Regions from separate parts of the Paraliobacillus sp. JSM ZJ581 genome, predicted to be linked through region 1. Evidence: riboswitches for the same ligand, from Rfam matches in the RefSeq annotation. Region 1 holds a riboswitch; each other region holds the start of a gene.
What was found. A riboswitch is a leader RNA that binds a small molecule or an ion and turns the genes downstream of it on or off. The one in region 1 is predicted to bind S-adenosylmethionine.
Positions count from the first base shown of each region.

Region 2: linked by a shared signal. The riboswitch ahead of ACH6CY_RS09565 (methionine ABC transporter ATP-binding protein) and the one ahead of ACH6CY_RS03260 (methionine biosynthesis PLP-dependent protein) in region 1 are both predicted to bind S-adenosylmethionine.
Region 3: linked by a shared signal. The riboswitch ahead of ACH6CY_RS02490 (hypothetical protein) and the one ahead of ACH6CY_RS03260 (methionine biosynthesis PLP-dependent protein) in region 1 are both predicted to bind S-adenosylmethionine.
Region 4: linked by a shared signal. The riboswitch ahead of ACH6CY_RS01935 (O-acetylhomoserine aminocarboxypropyltransferase/cysteine synthase family protein) and the one ahead of ACH6CY_RS03260 (methionine biosynthesis PLP-dependent protein) in region 1 are both predicted to bind S-adenosylmethionine.

Region 1 covers NZ_JBISEP010000003.1:65,926-71,207, reverse strand. The annotation lists gene trhA (PAQR family membrane homeostasis protein TrhA) at 1-211, opposite strand, end outside; gene ACH6CY_RS03285 (ArsR/SmtB family transcription factor) at 412-756, shown strand; gene ACH6CY_RS03280 (arsenic transporter) at 776-2,074, shown strand; gene arsC (arsenate reductase (thioredoxin)) at 2,089-2,508, shown strand; gene ACH6CY_RS03270 (ROK family protein) at 2,731-3,591, shown strand; gene ACH6CY_RS03265 (hypothetical protein) at 3,643-3,846, shown strand; SAM riboswitch class I at 3,947-4,060, shown strand; gene ACH6CY_RS03260 (methionine biosynthesis PLP-dependent protein) at 4,133-5,230, shown strand.
Region 2 covers NZ_JBISEP010000015.1:22,838-28,119, forward strand. The annotation lists gene ACH6CY_RS09555 (MetQ/NlpA family ABC transporter substrate-binding protein) at 1-161, opposite strand, end outside; gene ACH6CY_RS09560 (methionine ABC transporter permease) at 223-891, opposite strand; gene ACH6CY_RS09565 (methionine ABC transporter ATP-binding protein) at 893-1,909, opposite strand; SAM riboswitch class I at 2,067-2,181, opposite strand; gene ACH6CY_RS09570 (TlpA disulfide reductase family protein) at 2,364-2,777, shown strand; gene ACH6CY_RS09575 (thioredoxin domain-containing protein) at 2,772-3,086, opposite strand; gene ACH6CY_RS09580 (toprim domain-containing protein) at 3,098-3,460, opposite strand; gene gcvH (glycine cleavage system protein GcvH) at 3,561-3,947, opposite strand; gene ACH6CY_RS09590 (arsenate reductase family protein) at 3,998-4,354, opposite strand; gene ACH6CY_RS09595 (hypothetical protein) at 4,529-4,798, shown strand; gene ACH6CY_RS09600 (spore coat protein) at 4,815-5,135, shown strand; gene ACH6CY_RS09605 (OsmC family protein) at 5,269-5,282, shown strand, end outside.
Region 3 covers NZ_JBISEP010000002.1:154,839-160,120, forward strand. The annotation lists gene ACH6CY_RS02470 (LysR family transcriptional regulator) at 1-452, shown strand, start outside; gene ACH6CY_RS02475 (hypothetical protein) at 449-622, shown strand; gene ACH6CY_RS02480 (TraB/GumN family protein) at 868-2,034, opposite strand; gene ACH6CY_RS02485 (NAD(P)H-dependent oxidoreductase) at 2,192-2,743, opposite strand; SAM riboswitch class I at 2,857-2,959, shown strand; gene ACH6CY_RS02490 (hypothetical protein) at 3,033-3,347, shown strand; gene ACH6CY_RS02495 (extracellular solute-binding protein) at 3,760-5,049, shown strand; gene ACH6CY_RS02500 (carbohydrate ABC transporter permease) at 5,126-5,282, shown strand, end outside.
Region 4 covers NZ_JBISEP010000002.1:44,835-50,116, forward strand. The annotation lists gene ACH6CY_RS01920 (acyl-CoA thioesterase) at 48-578, opposite strand; gene cls (cardiolipin synthase) at 597-2,036, opposite strand; gene ACH6CY_RS01930 (Hsp20/alpha crystallin family protein) at 2,144-2,758, opposite strand; SAM riboswitch class I at 2,767-2,875, shown strand; gene ACH6CY_RS01935 (O-acetylhomoserine aminocarboxypropyltransferase/cysteine synthase family protein) at 2,983-4,632, shown strand; gene ACH6CY_RS01940 (SGNH/GDSL hydrolase family protein) at 4,852-5,282, shown strand, end outside.

The DNA of each region.
Region 1 (5,282 bases):
CTGGTAAACTATGTAGAAGTGTGGATGAAGTATAAAGTAGTACCATTGTCGTTCCGAATAACGTGAAACTGACGATGTGCCAAGTATTTCCATGTAATGATGAGAAAACAACTAATAATACTAATGCTGCAATACTAATTAGTGCCCCAATTCCATGTGTAATTGAATTGGCAATTTCCTCACCTTTTGAGAAGCGATGTGTATCAGCCATATCGAATAATCCTTTCAAGATTAGTATATATTAAATATTATGAATCGAATAAAGCAGAATAGCAATCCTTTTACTTATTGTTAACAATAAGCGATCATCTTTGGGTTATGCAGATGATCGGCGCTCAATCAAAAATATCATTGAATATATAAGTATATTATTATATGATAATACGGAAGCGGGGGGAGGAGGTGTGTTTTTTGAGTCAACAGCAAATATCAATTGAACAAGCAGCTTCGTTATTGAAATTGTTATCAGATAAAACAAGGTTAACCATTGTGAAGTTATTGGAACATCAGGATTGCTGTGTATGTGAACTGGTTGAAATTTTTCAAGTGAGCCAACCGTCAATTAGTCAGCATTTACGTAAATTACGCGATGCAGGAATTGTTAAAGAAGAAAGACGAGGACAGTGGATCTTTTACTCCATTTGTACTGAAAATAATAACTTTCCTTTTATCAAACAAGTATTATCTCAAATTCCGAATCAAAAGGAAAAGTTAATTGAATTAGAAAGAAGTGGAAAGAAAATTAATTGTTGTTAGTAGTGGGAGGATTAGTATTGTGTCTTTATCAGTTGTTTTAGCCATTTTAATTTTTATTCTTACCCTTGTATTTGTCATTTGGCAACCAAAGGGACTGTCAATCGGGTACTCTGCTTGTGGTGGCGCAATCTTAGCTTTAATTCTAGGGGTAGTTGACTTTGGTGATGTGATCGAAGTGACACAAATCGTTTGGAATGCCACGTTAGCATTTGTTGCTATTATTTTAATTTCACTTATTTTAGATGAAATTGGCTTTTTTGAATGGGCTTCTTTACATATGGCAAAAGCTGCAAAAGGTAATGGAGTCAAAATGTTTGTTTATGTTAGTATCCTAGGTGCGATCGTTGCGGCATTCTTCGCGAATGATGGTGCAGCATTAATCTTAACGCCGATTGTATTAGCAATGGTACGTAATTTGAAATTCAGTGAAAAAATTATCTTTCCATTTATTATAGCAAGTGGTTTTATTGCTGACACGACTTCTTTGCCATTAGTTGTAAGCAATTTAGTCAACATTGTTTCGGCAGACTTCTTTTCCATCGGATTTATCGAATATGCATCTCGAATGTTTATTCCTAATCTGTTTTCTTTAGTAGCTACAATTACGGTATTATATTTATATTTCAAAAAAAATATTCCGAGAACCTATGATTTAGCGCATCTAAAGGAGCCAAAAGCAGTTATTAAAGATCATAAATTATTTCGTTTATCTTGGTATGTGTTAACTATTTTATTAATTGGGTATTTTGTAAGTGAGTTTATTGCTATACCAATTTCCTTGATTGCTGGTACGATTGCGATTGTATTTTTACTGTTGGCGAGAAGAAGTGAAGCGGTTAGTACATCTACCGTAATCAAAGGCGCGCCATGGGATATTGTATTTTTTTCAGTAGGTATGTATGTTGTCGTATATGGGTTGCGTAATGCAGGGTTAACGGATTTACTAGCTCAATTAATTCAACAAAGCGCAGAACAGGGACTATTTATTGCGACAATTGCAATGGGTTTTATTGCAGCATTTCTTTCATCTGTGATGAACAATATGCCTACGGTGATGATTGATGCATTAGCCATTGCAGAAACAAGTACTACTGGTATCATTCGCGAAGCATTAATTTATGCGAATGTAATTGGTTCTGACTTAGGGCCAAAAATCACACCAATCGGTTCATTAGCTACATTATTATGGTTGCATGTGTTAAATCAAAAAGGGATTAAAATATCATGGGGAACTTATTTTAAAACAGGGATTGTTTTAACGATTCCAATCCTAGTGATCACATTGATAGGCTTATACTTAACATTATTATTACTATAAAGGGGTGCAATACAATGACGAAAAAAACAATCTATTTCTTATGTACGGGTAATTCATGTCGAAGTCAAATGGCGGAAGGATGGGCAAAAGCATATCTTAGTAAGGAATGGGAAGTTCGTAGTGCAGGAATTGAAGCACATGGTTTAAATCCAAATGCTGTAAAAGCAATGAGAGATATCGGTATAGATATATCCAACCAACAATCTGAGATCATTGACAATGATTTTTTAAATCAGTCGACACTAGCGGTAACCTTATGTGGAGATGCTGCAGATAAATGTCCGCTCACACCTCCACAAGTAAAAAGGGAACATTGGGGATTTGACGATCCTGCAAAAGCGGAAGGAACAGATGAAGAGAAGTGGAAAGTCTTTCAGCGTGTAAGAGATGAAATTGGTGCAAGAATCAAAAAATTTGTTGAAACTGGAGAATAAAGGATACAGTTGCAACTATGTTCAAATAAACGACTAATCATTTATCTGTTATCCAAGGTCAATATCACTAAATGATCCGTTTTTTTGTGATAAAAGTTTTTGTTTAGGATTAATAGCACTAGTCACTTCGATTGAAATTGCTTTCAAATCCTAAATGAAAAATGGTAAAGTAGAAGTGAAAGCATGATATTTTATGAAAAGGCAAATGGAGGAGGAATTGACGTGTATTTTGGAGGGATAGAAGCTGGCGGAACGAAATTTGTTTGTGCTGTTAGCGATGAAAAATTTGAAATCATCGAACGTATTAGTATACCGACTACCGTACCAGACGAAACGTTGAAACATGTGTTTGAATTCTTTGATCAATATAAATTAAAAGCAATAGGCATTGGTTCATTTGGTCCAATTGATGTTAATATCGACTCTCCTACATATGGATATGTGACTTCTACGCCAAAAAAAGGATGGAACAATTATAATTTTGTTGGAGCTATTAAGGAGAAGTATGGCATCCCAGTTGCCTGGACAACAGATGTGAACGCAGCTGCTTATGGTGAGTATCGGTTAGGCGGTGCACAACAGGCGAAATCATGTATTTATTTAACCTTTGGTACCGGGATTGGTGGTGGCGCCGTTTTAAATGGCGCTGTGATGGAAGGTTTTGGGCATCCGGAGATGGGACATATATCAGTTAGAAAACATCCAGAAGACTCCTTCGAAGGAATATGTCCATATCACGGTGATTGTTTAGAAGGCATTGCAGCAGGCCCAGCAATTGAAAAACGCCTAAACAAAAAGGGAATAGAGGTTGCTAAAGATGATCCGTATTGGGATAAGGAAGCTTACTATATTGCGCAAGCTTTAGTGAACTACACAATGATATTACGTCCCGAAGTGATTATTTTAGGTGGTGGTGTGATGAAACAGGAGCATTTATTCCAGCTAATCCGTTCACATTTCAACGTATTACTAAATAACTATCTTACAATACCAGATTTGGATTCCTACATTGTCCCACCAGCACTTGTCGATAATGCAGGCATCAAAGGAAGCTTACTACTAGCTGCTGAAAAAGCAATTTAGTAGGTCAAGGATTAGTAATGCTGTTCTGTTTTGAAATAGGAGGTTCGCTAAATGAAGTTTGGTATTAGAAAGCCAAGTATTAAAAAAAGAATCTCTGCTAAAACAAGTCTAAAAAGACAACTTATTCATCGTTCTGGACTAAAAATGCCGAATGGAAAAGGATGGATACGTAACCCGAAGAGGGCTACTTATAACAAAGTTTATAATAAAACTAGCTTTGATTTATTTAAGCTAATTAAAAAAATGTTTCGATAGCTTACATTTTTTAAAAACATTCAAAAAAGTGTTGCACAATGTTACATGATATATTAGACTGTTAACAAATTGAAAAAATCTAAAAATTTTATACTTATATTTCTTATCCAGAGAGACGGAGGGACTGGCCCGAAGATGTCTCAGCAACCAGCCTAATGATTAGGCACGGTGCTAATTCCAATAAACACATCATGCTGTGTTTAGTAGATAAGAAGAATGACTTTTATTATTAAAGACCTTCTTCTTAGGAGGTCTTTTTGTTTTTTATGAAAGGAGGGAGAAGGAATTGCAATATTATCTAAATACAAAGTTAGCACAGTTAGGAAACCATAGTGATTTGAAAACGGGTGCTGTTAATCCGCCGATTTATATGTCTACTGCATACCAACATACAGCATTAGGAAACTCTACTGGATATGATTATACGAGAACGAAAAATCCAACGCGAACGATTTTAGAAAAAGGTATCGCTGATTTAGAGCAAGGTGACTACGGATTTGCTTGTAGTTCAGGTATGGCAGCAATACAACTAGTTCTTTCTTTGTTTTCAAGCGGTGATGAAATCATTGCACCAGAAGATGTTTATGGAGGTACTTATCGATTATTTAAGCACTACCAAGAAGCCTATTCACTTAGAATAAAATACTGTGGTTTTAATAGTGTAGAGGAGGTGGAACGATGTATTTCGTCACATACGAAAGCAATTTTTATTGAGACACCAACCAACCCATTAATGCAAGAAATAGATATTGCAACGTATGTGGCGTTGGCGAAAAAACATCAATTGTTATTTATTGTCGACAGTACATTTTTAACACCAATTCTACAGCAACCAATTACATTAGGAGCCGATATCGTTATTCATAGTGCCACCAAATATATTGGAGGGCATAACGATGTACTAGCAGGATTGGTCGTTACAAAAGGCGAACAACTGAGTGAAAAAATTGCGACGTTCCATAATGCCTCAGGAGCTGTTCTGTCACCGATAGATTCCTGGCTGTTAATACGGGGATTAAAAACATTATCTTTAAGAGTAAAGCAGCAACAGAAAAATGCGCAAGAAATAGCCCGGTTTTTAATGAAAGATACTCATATTGAACAGGTGCTTTATCCAGGGAAAGGTGGCATGCTTGCATTTCGATTAAAGAAAAGGGAGTGGGTGAAAGACTTTCTTAAAAATCTTAAGCTTATTACATTCGCCGAAAGTTTAGGTGGGGTGGAAAGTTTTGTTACTTATCCGATGACACAGACACATGCCGATATCCCAGAGAATGAACGCATTTCTCGAGGAATAGATGAAAGGCTGCTACGTTTTTCGGTAGGAATTGAGGACATAGCAGATCTTATATATGATTTAAAACAATGTTTCAATCGGTTGTAAATAGTAAAGTGAATTTTATTGAAGAGGTAGTAAAACAAATATAGAATAAATG
Region 2 (5,282 bases), on a different contig from region 1:
AACGGTTTTGCTTCTTCTAATATTTGGGCATGAGGTACACTAGTTGCCCCCACTTTAATTGTTGAAGTTGCTGATTCGTCTGAACCTTCTCCCTCATCTCCACAAGCAACTAATACGACAGCAAATAATCCAACAAACAATAAAAGTAATACTTTTTTCATTTTAATTCTCCCCTTTAGCTTATGACTTTTATATTTTTCTTGTAATAAACAAGAATTAATATTACCTTTTGTCCAATTTATTCGTAATTCCATCACCAATAAATTGAAAAACAAAAACAATGATAACAATCAACACAGTACACATGAACACTACATCATTGTACCCCCGTAAAAAACCATAGAAATAGGCATAATCCCCTAACCCACCAGCACCAATAATACCTGCGACTGCTGTGTATCCTATTAACGCAATAGCCGTAACAGTCAAACCAGATACTAGCGCTGGAGTAGATTCCTTTAATAACACTTTAAAAATAATGGTTGATGTTTTTGCACCCATTGACTTCGCCGCTTCAATCACTCCTTTATCTACTTCTCGGAGTCCAATCTCTACTAATCTTCCATAAAAAGGGGCAGACCCGATAATAAGTGCAGGTAATGCTGCATTTGGCCCACGAAGCGTTCCGATTAAGAAATCCGTAAAAGGGAATAATAATAAAATTAAAATAACAAATGGAATTGCACGGAATACATTAACGATCGTAGCTACAATGATATTAATTACTTTATTTCCCCAAATACCACCCGGTGATGTTAAATATAAGAATAATCCTAAGACCATCCCTAAAATAAATGTTCCAATTAATGCGATTAACGTCATATAAAAGGTCTCAAGCATTGCTTCCACAATACCTGACCATTCTACATTTGGAAAAAGTTGATTGAACATGTTACTTCACCTCCACTTGAACAGATGTGGAAGTAATAAAGTTGATTGCTTTTTCTATTTCCTCATCTTCACCTGTTATTTGAACAAAAAGTGTTCCATATGCACCAGACTGTGTTTGCTTCACATTCCCGTGCAAAATATTTAAGTCAACATTATATTTTTTCGCAACTTGACTAATTGTAGCCTGATTTGCTGTTTCACCTAAAAAATGCAAGCGTAAAATTTTCCCTTGATCGATCTGTTTCAGTATTGATTCATCTGTCAATTCATCATTCGGTTTACCCATCACTTGTTCTACAAACTTTTTGGTAACCGATTGTTTCGGGTGAGAAAAAACATCCATCACATTCCCTTGCTCAACGACACGTCCTTCTTCCATTACTGCAACACGATGACAAATTTTCTGTATCACATGCATTTCATGTGTAATTAAAATAATGGTTAATCCTAATTTTTTATTAATATCAACAAGTAATGACAGAATGGAATCCGTTGTTTCAGGGTCTAATGCCGATGTCGCTTCATCGCACAACAGCACTTTCGGGTTATTAGCTAAAGCTCTTGCAATACCAACACGTTGTTTCTGTCCACCACTTAATTGAGCAGGATAAGCATCTTCTCGATCAGTTAATCCAACAAGACGAATTAATTCATCAGCTCGTTCCAATCGCTCAGCTTTTGAAATGCCAGCTATTTCTAATGGGAACATAATATTCTCCCGTACCGTGCGTGACCATAATAAATTGAAATGTTGAAAGATCATCCCAATTTCTTGTCTTGATAAACGCAATGCATTTTTTGATAAAGCTGTAATTTCTTGATCATTAATCGTTACATGACCTGATGTCGGCTCTTCTAGACGATTAATTAAACGAATAAAGGTACTTTTACCCGCTCCACTATAACCAATGACACCAAATATTTCTCCTTTATCGATGGATAAATCAAGTGCATTAACAGCCTGGATCGTTGTGTCCTTTGTTTGAAACACTTTTGAGAGCTGCTTAATTTTAATCATTTTATTCCTACTTTCTTTAATCACCTATAATTTTTCTGTACTTTAGCTCATGGATGCTTAAAATAATTTTACAATCTATGAATCTTTCTCCTGCAATATAAAAAGCGCCTTCCTGTTGTAGAGAACAGAAAGACACTTTGTCTATAATTAATCTGTTCTCTCATCTGCAAAAGCAATTATTGCTCTACAGGAATTGGCACCATTTTAAACATAAACTGTTTAACGGTTGCCGGGCTTCATCGGGCCAGTCCCTCCACCTCTCTTGATAAGAGATTCAAATGCATATTCTATTTTTTGTTTAATTGACATGGTAGCATGATATTAATCATATGTCAACTTTTTTTCAAAGTTGAGTAAGTACAGTACTATCCTTTACAATAATGCTGTAACATCAAAAATTGCTTATAGAAAATTAAGTACAAAATAGATAAACGTATTAGGAAGGGGTATATTGTTGCAATCGATTAATTTTACTTTACCGTATATCAACCAACCAGGTATTTTCAAACTAGCCGACTATAGAGAAAAAATTGTAATTTTAACTTTTTGGGTATCGTGGTGTCCGGACTGTAGTTCCGATCTGCCTAAAAAAGAGCAACTTTATCGTTCAATAAATGACGATAAAGTAGAGATGGTGACAATAAATGTGACAGGAAGAGAACGAAATGATGGAGAGGCAGTAAGTTATACAACTAAATTCCTTACCCAACCTACATTAAAAGACAATGATAGGGAAGTCTATGATCTATTTAAATGTGAAGGTGTACCAACTACTGTGATTATTAATCAGCAAGGTGAAATCTATCGTGTATTTGGTGAACAAAGTACAATGATAGAGATTGTAGAAGCAGTAGGTACAATTTTATGATTTATTAAAGCCAAATACTGACCAAGTTTTTGCTATTTTTTCGATATTACTTATAGAATAAATTTTTTCAATTGTATTGTCAGCAAACTTAATGTAAACACAAGGAACACTTCCGATTTTATTCGTTTGCATAAACGTAGGAAATAAACCTGCATTCATCTCATAAAAGAGATGAGCATTCGTTTGTTTTTCAACTTTTCTTAAAATGTCTCTGGCCAATTGGCAAGTTCGACAAAATGGACTATAAATAAATATCAATTGTTGCGATTGATTGAATACATGACTATTCTCTTTCACTATTTGCTTCATTTGAAACTCCTTCAAATAAGATAAATCGGATCCACATTAATATGTTTGCTAACTAATGCTGTCGCGAGCTCTACTTCAGGTGTAGCAGCTACCTCACGATAGGTTTTATCTATATAAATGTGTTGTGCATGAGGAAGTTCTATTGTTAACTGTTTTCGAAGCTTATGACCAGCTTCATCTTCATCGACTAAAATAAATACGTCACAATCATCTAATTGGAAATCATTAATTAATTGTTCCATTTTCTCAACACCTAATGTACCATTTGTGCATATGATAGTAATAGCGTCTGTAACGATTTTCTCAATCTGTATCTTATCTGTTAAACCTTCAACAATTAGTATACGTTTTGATTCAGCCATATCTTTATTCATTTCGATTCCACCTTTTCGAAAAAGCAAATGTTTCTATACTATATCATATGAACAAATCATCCCTTGTTACAATTATAATTGTAACAAGGGATGATTTAATTTATTCCTTTTCTTCGATCATTGTTTGGTATTGTTCTGCAGTCATCAGTTTGTCAATATCACTCGTATTATTAGGTTCAACAACAATCATCCAAGCTTTTTCATAAGGTGATTCGTTAACAAATTCAGGGCTATCATCTAATTCTTCATTCACTTCGATAACCTTCCCAGAAAGCGGTGCATATAATTCTGAAACGGTTTTTACTGACTCTACGCTTCCAAAAGGTTCATTTTCTTCAATCGTATCGCCTGCTTCTGGCAATTCAACAAAGACAATATCACCTAATTCATCTTGTGCGTGCTCCGTAATACCAATTCGAACTGTTTCTCCTTCTATCTTTATCCACTCATGTTCTTTTGAATAATGTAGCTCCTTTGGAATATGCATTGGTAGACCTCCTTGAATAATAAATTTATATTAAAACTATTAAGATTATTTTATCTCCATGCTTGTTCAAATAATTCTTCTTTAAATCCAATCGTTACTTGTTTACCATCTGTAGTGATTGGTCGTTTGATTAACATGCCATCAGATGCTAACCAGTTTAATTTCTCTTCATCCGTAGCCTCTGGTAGCTTATTTTTCAAATCTAGCTCACGATATTTTTTTCCACTTGTATTAAAAAATCTTTTTATTGGCAACCCACTAAGTTGAATTAGTTTTTTTAATTCCTCTTTTGTTGGTGGATTTTCAACAATATGTATCTGTTCATAAGCTATATTATTTTTATCTAACCATTTCTTTGCTTTTTGACACGTACCACATTTAGGATAAGCATAAAAAGTTAACGTCATCGAAGTCCCCTCCTATATCATTCTACATGATTGTACCCTACAATCCAAATGCTACTTTCTATTATATAGAAGGTAGCATCGCTTTGACTAGTGTTTTGCATCTTTAACTTGCGTGTATAGTATTGCAAAAAATACACAAATTACGTATGTAACCTAATTAAAGGAGGTTTTTTTATGCAACAACAAATGAATACTGGTAATTTAAATCAATCGAATCAAGTCATGCAACAACCACCAACTATGGTTAGTTCAAAAGATTTGTTATACCTAATCGATATGATGTCATGGAATTTAAATGCAACAAAAAAAGCACATTTTTTTGCTAAACAATGCAACATACCAGAAGTTAAACATGCTTTAGAGCAAGCTTGTCAAATGCACCAAAAGCATTACCAAAAAATATTGCAACATACAGCTGTTCAGCAAAATGGTATGTTGCAGTAGATAAAGGAGATTTTCAATGAATCAGCAAAAAGTACAAAATCCAGAGACACAAGTACAAAAAACGCCCGAAATGAATGATCGTGACTTTCTTAATGATATGCTTTCAACTGAAAAATATATGACACAGTCGTATAGTAATGCGCTTAATGAAGCAAGTAATCATGCGTTGTATCAAGATTTGTTAGCTATTTTTAACGAAACACAAAACATGCAACGCACATTATATAATTTGATGTTTAAAAATGGGTGGTACAGTTTAGACAGAGCCGATCAAAACAATGTACAACAAACACACCAACAATTTAGCGGATATACCAACCAGTTCCCTGTACATTAATCAAATGATTAATTAAGCGAATTGCTTTTATTTACATTCCTTCCATCTAAATTTTTAAATTGTATTGCTTTTTTAGATGGGGGGATTTTACTTACTCATACAATAATCCATCTATAAAAGGAGAATCTTAAACATGCCATTAACTAC
Region 3 (5,282 bases), on a different contig from region 1:
GGCTAATTGAAGGACAAACGAATGAAAAGGACATTGAAGTATATCCGTTCATGGAGGATCAGCTTTATTTCGTTGCTTCTGCCGACCACGCTTTGGCTAAAAAAGAAAAGCTGTCAATAAGAGCATTAGATAATCAGTTTTGGATTACCCGCGAGAAAGGATCTGGGACAAGGGAGTATCTTTATCATGTCATTCGTAAAGAAGGATTGAAAGCAACAGCATTTCTAACGATCAACAGTAATCAGGGAATTAAAGAGACATTGATGCAGGGAAAAGGAGTCTCTTTACTTTCAAAAAGTGTCATTGAGCGGGAAGTGTTGGAAGGAAACTTGGTGATCCTACCAATCAATAATAAGCAATTAACACGAACTTTCTCATATATCGTGTCACCTATTATGAAAGAAAAGAAAAATGTGGAGGCTTTTTTGCAAAAACTGAGTAACGCATATTGAGGGCAATTAGAACATTTACTGATGCATCATATTGGTTTATTTTTATGTACGAGTATCCAAGCAGAAATATAGCGGAAACAGAAATACAAGCAGCTTATCCAGAAAATAACCGCTTTTTACTTTTAGGTTATACATACGGCGCTTCCAAATATAATGTCGTTGTAAAATAGGAAATGACGCTTCGTCGCATGGCTTATAATGTCAAAATAGATATATTTCAGCCATTCGTACTTTATTTTTGTGTGTGAATGGCTGATTAATTCGATTTATCGGGCATTCATACATTATTTTCTCAATCAAATGGTCGATAAAAATATCAAACCGATCAAAACAGTCTTTTACTGTTCAATTTTCACGTCACACCTTTGTTTTCAGAAAATCTCCACACCATTATGTGATGTGGAGATTTTACTTCTTATATATTATTGATAAATAACCGTACAACATCCGTCCCCGCAATAATCGTTCCTAATGTACTACCAAGATTAGCTAGGACGATAATTAACAACACACGAGTAACTTTATTCCTCCAAAACCCTTTTACAGTGAAAACATCTTCTGATAAGTTTTCAAAATCAGAAACATGTGGTCTTTTGACAAAGGCTTGTACAAAACCAGCAAACCAACCAGCTGCAATTAATGGATTTAAGGATGTAATTGGAGCAGCTACAAATGCAGTAACAATTGCTAATGGATGACCCAATCCAATTGCTACGCCTAATGCCGAGAATGTACCATTCCACAATAACCAGCTCAGCATTTGTTGCCAACCTGCAGCTGGGTTATTTAGAAAAGTAAACGCGATCAGTGCAATAATCAAAATCGGTATCGACCAACCAATGATTTTAGGCACTTTAGATTTTGGTGGTACAGATGTTAAAGCTTTTAAGTCATGCTCTTTTTTAATCTCTTTTGTTATACCAGGTACATGCGCAGCACCTAACACAGCAACAATTTTTCCACCAGGAGCTTGTTTAATTTTTTGAGCTAAATATTGATCCCGTTCGTCTATTAATGGTTTTTTCAATCGAGGAAATGACTCAGTAAATTCACTCAGAATCGATTGAATAGAGTCCTGACTTTTCATTTTTTCTAAATCTTCTTCTGTTATTGTTTCTTTCGTGAAAATACCTGCCAAAATTTGGGCTAAAAGCATCATTTTCCCTTTAAAACCTACGCCACCCCAAATTCTTGCAAAAGTAATTTGAATATTACGGTCAGCTAATACTAACTGTGCATTATTTTCTTTCGCAGACGTGATACCTTGAATCATTTCTTGTCCTGCCTCTATACCAAATTGCTTTGCCATACGTTTCTGAAAAGATGAAACAGCAAGATTCATCAATAACAGGGAGGCTTTTTTCTCTTTAATCACTTTAAAAATGTCCATGTCTTTCCACTGATCACCATTTATAATAGACTGATAACGTTGCTTATCTAATTCAACACATACCGTATCTGGTTGCTCATTCCCAATAACTTCTTTTACTTGTTCTGCACTTGTTTTTGACACATGCGCAGTCCCTATCAAGATAAACTCTTTTCCATCTTGTTCTATTCTTGTTATATTTTCTTCCGACATGAACTTACCTTCCTTTTATAAAATACATGCACATATAAATTATTTTATCATAAAGTATATTATTGCACATAAATTTAGAAAAAAACTAGCGAACGATCACTTAACATGAATTTCGTTCGCCGATTATATGATTTATTTACTTTTAATTTTTCTCTCATTATTCTTTCAGCGCTTTTTTTAAATGTTGTTTAACATCTTTTACATACTTATCGACCTGTAAATCTTTAAAGATATTGTGTACAGAAAAGCTTTCTAGTTGCTCCATATCCATATAACGGTGCATACAATGGATGGGAAAAAGAACATCTTCCACTGTTTTACCATTAAAAAAACCATCTTTTGTTCCAAACTCTTCTAATGGTGCGCCCCATGTTGTGGAAATCATATATTTCTTCCCTGTTAACAGACCACCTCTTCCATACCTTTCTCCCTTTGCATAAAAAACACCGCGTTTTAATACTTGATCAAAGTAACTTTTGAACTTTCCAGGTAAACTAAACCAAAAAATTGGGGTCTGGTAGATGACTATATCAGCAGATAAATATTTCTCTCTTTCTTCTTCTACCTCGAACCCTTGATTAACAACTGTTGTTGCAACATTATATTCTTTTTCTAATTGTTTGTGGATGGCTTCAAACATTGTTTGATTAAGCTTCCCTTGACTATGTGCATACCATTGGTGGCCGTTTATTAATAAAACTTGTTTCACTTTTTCAAACGCCTCCTCTCATCTTTACAGAGTATATGTCTTAAAAATTGAAATATTAATTTGATTTTTAGGAAATAATGATAAATATATGTTATAATTAGGCTAACAACATATATTTATAAAGAGTGGACGAGAGAACTGGCTCTAGGACTCCACGGCAACCTACAATTAGCAAGGTGCCCCAACCAGCAAAGCAAATGCTTTGGATGATGAATCATAACGGTTATATAAGTAACCCCTCTTTCATCATTTGATGAAGAGGGGTTTTTCGTTTATCACTTTTTAATATATGTTGCATTTAAATTTAACAGGAGTGATCTATTTGGTTAACAAACAAAGAACAGATCAACACAAACTTTTTTTCGCAGAAGTAATCACTGTAGTTTCAAAGCTATTAGTTAATTATGAAGAAGGATATACCTTCCACTTTGAAAAAACAAACGAAAATAAAACCTATCAATTAGCAATTAAAGACGACTCTTACCGATGCTTCAAGTTAAAATTAACAGAGAAGAAAGTGTTGCAATTAAAGCAAAAACAGCAACACGCACTAGAACATTATATTTGCAACCAATTGCTACACCAAGGATTCCCAATCATATAACGGTGTTGTTATTTGCCTATCATAAGATAAGACAACTACGCATTGGGACATAACAAAGCAATACCTCATTGTGTCTTTATTTGATAATTATAAACAAACGGAGATACAGCACGATGATAAACAGATGTATGAAGCATATACATTCATTCCTACTATAAATTCGAACAATCGATTGCACTAATTAAGTATATTTATTAAAAAAATATACTTAATTAGAACTTGATCATAACGTCTATCATAAGTATATAATTATTCGTTTTATTTTGTAAGCGTTATATTTATTAAAAAACCAACATTTTATTTGTATTTAGTATTGTAAAATTCTTTTAGGCAAGTTATAATAATTCACAAGAAACATGCGCAACCGTTTTCATTAAAACCTATATTATCATTACAAGGAGGCTTATGTGTTATGAAGAAATGGTTTTTATCTTTCGTAGGAATATTTTTTTTAGCAGGCACACTAGTAGGCTGCGGTCCAGAAGAAACAGGTTCAAAAAATACTGGTGACGGTAATGACGAAGGAAAAGAAAAAGCTGTGGAAATGCCAGAAAAACCAGAAAAATTAACCATCTGGGTAAACGCAGAAGAAAAGCAGGAAGAAGCTGTAGGACAAATCGCCGAAAAATACACAGAAGAAACTGACATTGAAATTGAAGCGATTCCAATTAATATGCTTGATCAAATTGAAAAATTGGATGTTGAAGGACCCGCAGGAAACGGACCAGATATCATCTTCCAACCCCATGATAGAATTGGTGACTTAGTTCTACGCGGGCTAATTGATCCAGTTAATTTAAATGATAAAGCAGCAGAATACACAGATGCAGCGATAAGCGCTGTAACAAATGACGGTGAAACATGGGGTTATCCTGCAGTAACCGAAACATACTCACTATTCTATAACCAAGCATTGGTTGATAGCGCACCAGAAACAATGGACGATTTAATGACCATTGCCGAAGAAAAAACAAATACTAGCAATGATGCATATGGTTTCTTAATGGAAGCAGCAAATTTCTATTTCACATATCCGTTTTTCTCTGGTAACGGGGCATATGTATTCGCTAACAATGATGGTGCGTACGACATTAGCGATATCGGTTTAAACAATGATGGTGCTGTAGAGGGTGGTAAATTAATGCAGTCTTGGTTTGATAACGATTACATCCCTCAAGATTTAACTCCCGATATTATGAACGGATTATTTAAAGAAGGAAAAGTCGCCGCTGTTATTAACGGTCCTTGGATGGTAAGAGAATATCATGATGCACTTGGAGATGATTTACAAGCAACCCCACTCCCGACATTAGATAATGGCGAGCATCCAAAATCATTCGTAGGTGTAAAAGCTTATTTATTATCATATTACTCAAATAACAAAGAGTGGGCACAAGATTTCATGTCTTATATCACTAATAAAGAAAACGCAATGCTTTACTATGATGTTGCTGGCGAAATGCCTGCTCGTGTAGATTCTATCGATGATCCAGCAATAGCAGATGATCCAATCTATTCTGCATTCGCAGAACAAGCAACTTACGGCGAGCCAATGCCTGGCGTTCCTGCAATGCAACAGATTTGGGACCCTATTAATAACGCACTCTCATTTATTTCTAAAGGGGAACCTGTTGAAGATGTGCTAGACGAAGCCGTTCAAACGATTTCAGATAACATAGAGGCATCTGGAGCTACAGAATAAATATTAGATACTGCTATATGGGAAGCGCCCCTCCCCATATAGCACTTGTATTAAGGGAGGAAATAAAGTGGCTTCGCTGAAAAAAATCAATCTTAGTCAACGACGAAACAGAGCTACGTTACTATCTGTCATTCCAGGATTAGGTCAATTATATAACAAGCGTTATATGAAAGGGATACTACTATTAGTGGTTACCGTCTCTTTTTTAATAACAACTTGGAATTATATTGATA
Region 4 (5,282 bases), on a different contig from region 1:
TATATTAACACTGCGCTATATCGAATTTTTTTAGCTTTGAGCAGGTTCTAATTTAAGCGGCTTGTTTCATTCCATGGAAAAGAGGTACCAAACCGCTCTGACATTTCCTTCGCCGCTTTTCTTCGCTCTTTACGCATCTTCGCTCTTTCCTTCGCCTCACGATGTAACCACTTCTCTTCTTCAGATTCTGGATACACCCCAGGCACTTCTGTTGGATTATTATTTTCATCTATCGCTACCATTGTAAGAAATGCGTTTGCACAAACCTTTCGTTTTCCCGTTAGTAGATTCTCTGTTACAGCTTTAACAAAAACCTCCATAGACGTCCGGTGAGCATAAGTAACAAATGCTTCTAAACAGATAGTATCTCCTTCTTTGACTGGATATAAAAAATCAACAGAATCAATCGAAGCTGTTACAACGAGCTTTCTAGCATGGCGCATTGCACTAATTGCTGCAATATCATCAATATATGCCATTAATTGTCCACCAAATAGCGTCCCGTGTCCATTTGTATCTGAAGGTAGGACATATGAGTTTTTTACACTTAATGATGCAACAGATGGTTTAGATTCCATGTTCATTCCTCTTTCTGTTTAAAGAATTGGTGATATTAATCTAGAAACAGATTCTTTAAAGCGAATCCATAGCGATCGTTTTTCATATTCGGACAATGTCAACTCTGTTGAATTTTCGATATCCTTGTGATATTCATTCAACAATTGATTAGCTATTTTTTCACTATATAGAAAAGCATTCACTTCGAAATTCAAACGAAAACTTCGAACGTCTATATTCGCCGTACCGACAGAAGCAATTTTACCATCAACCACAATGGTTTTTGCATGTAAAAAGCCTTGTTGATAAATATAAATCTTCGCACCTGCTTCTAATAGCTCACCTACATAAGAATATGTTGCCCAATAAACAAATGGGTGATCCGGTTTATTCGGAATCATAACTCGCACATCCACACCAGATAATACGGAAATCCGAATAGCATCTGCTAAGCTTTCATCTGGTATAAAATAAGGAGTTTGAATGTAAACGAATTTCTTCGCTTCCATAATCATCTTTATATAACCATTTTTGATTTGTTCCCATTCTGAGTCAGGACCACTTGAAACGATCTGAATACCTACATCACCTTTAGGCTCTGATTTAAAATATCTATCTTCATATAAAATATCATGTCGTGATGCTTGGTTCCAATCAAGAATGTAACGGGCTTGCATGTTACGAACAGATTCACCAAAAACTCTTAAATGTGTATCACGCCAATAACCAAATTTTTTGCTAGCACCTAAGTATTCATCACCAATATTAAATCCACCAATGTAACCAATTTTCCCATCAATAATAGCTAGTTTCCGGTGATTCCGATGATTAATTTTAAAATTCACTTTTGGAATTAGTGGTGGAAAGAAAGATTCAACTTCTACCCCTGCATCTTTTAGCCTTCTTATATATTTTTTTCCGAGTCGTCTAGAGCCCATATCATCATATAAAAATCGTACTTTCACACCTTCACGTGCTTTTCTAGCTAACGTGTCTGCAATTCGTTGTCCTAAGTTATCGTTTCGTACAATATAATAAATAAGGTGAATATGATCTTTTGCTTGTTCCATATCAGCAATCAGTGCATCAAACTTTTTCTTCCCGTCTGTAAATATCTCGACTTCATTATCTTGTGTGAAAATAGCATCATCATTTCGTAGGTGTAGATATAATAAGTCCTCATATTCTTTTAAATTTTCTGGAATTGGAAAGCTTCCCTCTTTTATTAACTCCAATTGTACCTCTACCGCTTTTTGCACGCCTAGCCTGCTTTTGTTATCCCAGATAAACAACTTTTTATTACTCAGTTTTCTTCCAAAGATTAAATAAAGGAAAAATCCAAATAAAGGAATGAACGTAAGCACTAATAGCCACGCCCAAGCAGACGTCGCATTTTTGCGTTCCAAGAAAACAATCGCAAATGCTAAGAATATATTAAATAAAAGAATAAACCATAGCACAATTGTCGCTATATCCAATATATCCACTCCCTCCATCTTCCTATTCACTCATTATACCATTACGGTCAAAATATAGTTACTTTTTAGACTGTCAACAAAAAAGGAGGGTTTTGTTCTCCCCCCTTCTAATCAATTTCGAGATGATCGTTTGATTTTATTTGTTTAGGCCCTCGCACTTCTAATACGCCATTACGAAATGATGCCTTTGCTGTTTTTTTATCTACTAAATATGGAAGTTGTACGATACGCTCCGCATATTGATGCTTTCTTTCACGATGATAATAATTTTTATTGTCGTCCATCTTTTTTGTTTCTTCATTATAATCTACCCTTATCTTAAGACGGTCACCAATCGTATCAATATGAATAGCATCTCTCTTTACTCCAGGCAAATCAACTTGTGCAATCCACTCTGTTTCCGTTTCAAATACATCAATGGCCAAGCGTGATGGTAAAGTACTTTTTTGTTGAAAAAAAGAATCGATTGCATTTAAAATATTATTCTTTGGTCGATTATAAAATAAATCATCCATTTTCCGAATAAAATCTTGCCCTGCTTCTACTAATTCGGACCTTTTATTCTGCTCATCCATTTGGGTCACCTTCCTTACTTTAGCTACCATTAATATATGCTTGCTTTTATCAATTGTTATCAAAAAAATAAAACTAACTAAAAAGCCAGACTTTTCAAAAAATATATTGACATATCTTTTTCGTTCACTTATAATCCTTACTAACATATACATATCTCTTATCAAGAGTGGCAGAGGGAATAGGCCCAGTGAAGCCCGGCAACCAGCAAGTTTTCTTGAAAAGGTGCCAAATCCTACAGGTGATTAATATCTGATAGATAAGGGGAGGAAAACGAGCGTTTAGCCCTCTTCTTAACCGAAGAGGCTTTTTTATTTCTTCTTCTCTTGCTCCATAGGGGTATGTTTCAATTCATTTCTAGGAGGTATTTACAATGACAGAACGTTTTCAAGTTCAAGGAACAGAAACAACTTTATTACATGGTGGGCAGCAAGTTGATCCTACAACTGGATCAAGAGCAGTACCAATTTATCAAACAACATCTTATGTTTTTCGTGATACAGAGCATGCACAAAACTTATTTGCTCTAGCAGAACCAGGAAATATCTACTCACGAATCATGAATCCTACAGTAGATGCTTTCGAGCAACGTATTGCTTTACTTGAAGATGGGGTTGCTGCTGTGGCAACAGCATCAGGAGCTTCAGCGATTACTTTAGCAATTTTAAACCTTGCACAATCTGGTGATGAAATAATTACAGATAGCAACTTATATGGAGGGACCTATAATTTATTCTCCAACACGTTACCCAAATATGGTATTAATGTGAAGTTTGTTGATGGAACAGACCCAGACAACTTTCGATCTGCCATTACAGATAAAACAAAAGCAATTTTTGGTGAGGTCATAACAAATCCTTCATTAAATATATTCGATATTGAAGCTGTAGCAACTATTGCTCACGAAAATAATATTCCATTAATCATCGATAATACATTTGCAAGCCCCTATAGTTGCAAACCGATTACTTGGGGAGCAGACATTGTAATTCACTCTGCAACAAAGTGGATTGGTGGACATGGGACTACAATAGGTGGTGTTGTCGTTGACGGTGGACGCTTCGACTGGAATCAAGATAAATTTCCAGGATTCATAGAACCTGACCATAGTTACAATGGTCTACGGTTTGGCATTGATGTTGGTCCACCAGCATTTGCAATTAAATTACGTGTACAGTTATTGCGCGATATCGGTCCTGCTTTAAGTCCTCAAAATGCATTTTATTTTTTACAAGGATTAGAAACATTACATTTGCGTGTGAACAAACATTCGGAAAACACTAAAAAAATAGCAACATACTTAGAGGCACACCCTCAAGTTGAATGGGTCAACTATCCAGGATTACCGTCTCATCCTTCACATGATTTAGCTGATAAATATCTTTCAGGAACATACGGCTCCATCATTACCTTTGGAATAAAAGGAGGGCGTGATACTGGTAGAAAAGTGATTGATAGTATTCAACTTTGGTCTCATGTAGCGAACGTGGGAGATGCAAAATCACTTATTATTCACCCTGCCTCAACGACACATCAACAATTAAATGAAGAAGAATTAAAGACTAGTGGCGTTACAGAAGAACTAATTCGCCTTTCTGTTGGGTTAGAATCTATTGATGATATTTTACAAGATTTAGATCAAGCAATCGCAAAAGCAACCAATACTGAACCAACGATTCAATTTAACGAAGAAGATGCCATTCAATGGGCATTCTCATCACCATTTGCAAGAGAAGCAGAAGGCTTACGATTAAAGAATATTGTAGTTGCTGGACAAAGTGAAGGGGATGAGGCATTAGCTAAGCTTCACCAATTGGGCTATAACATTGTACCTTTATCAGAGAACGAACAACCAATTGATGTGTTGTATGTACCAGAAGATAATTTAATTAAAGAGATTCCGACTGATACAACAATTGTTTGGTTTGAAAAATCATCCACACTATCGGACAGTAGTGACTCAATTATCATTGAAAATCGGTGCCCTTTTGCAGAGGCAAATCGTATTCGTCTTAATCGATAAAACATAACATATACACTTATTTGATAAATAGACATACCTTGCTTAGGTATGTCTATTTATTTCTGTAAACGGAATGGTTATAACTATTGCTAAATCATTGTTTACTGCCATATAATAAACTAATAATGCTTTGTAAAGACTATTCTACATCGATGGTTTATGAAAACAAACAAACGGGAATAGTGTAGCATTCATTTTTTTAAAATAGGTGTGAGCATAATGAGCAAAAAGAAACGCTGGATTATTTTTGGTGGAGTAACAGCTACTTTGTTAACAGCTACTGTTTTGTTTATTTGGTTCAAAACGGACTATTCAAATGAAACAGCAAACATAGAATCAAGAAAAAACATCAAACAAGTAATTGAACAAGTACAAGAAAAAGACGAAGAAATGAAGCGTGAAAAAAACAATTTTTCATCCAGTATAAAAAATGCTGTAGAAAATACGATTGGCTTATTTGTTCGTAACAATTATAATATAGTAGCTATTGGTGATTCCTTAACGCAGGGTGTTGGGGACTTGACAAACAATGGGGGATACGTTGGTGTTATCGAAGACAATTTGTCAGACAAAGCACATCCGATTACAATTGAGAATTATGGAAAGCGTGGAAATCGATCAGATCAGTTACTTACAAGATTAGAGGATGA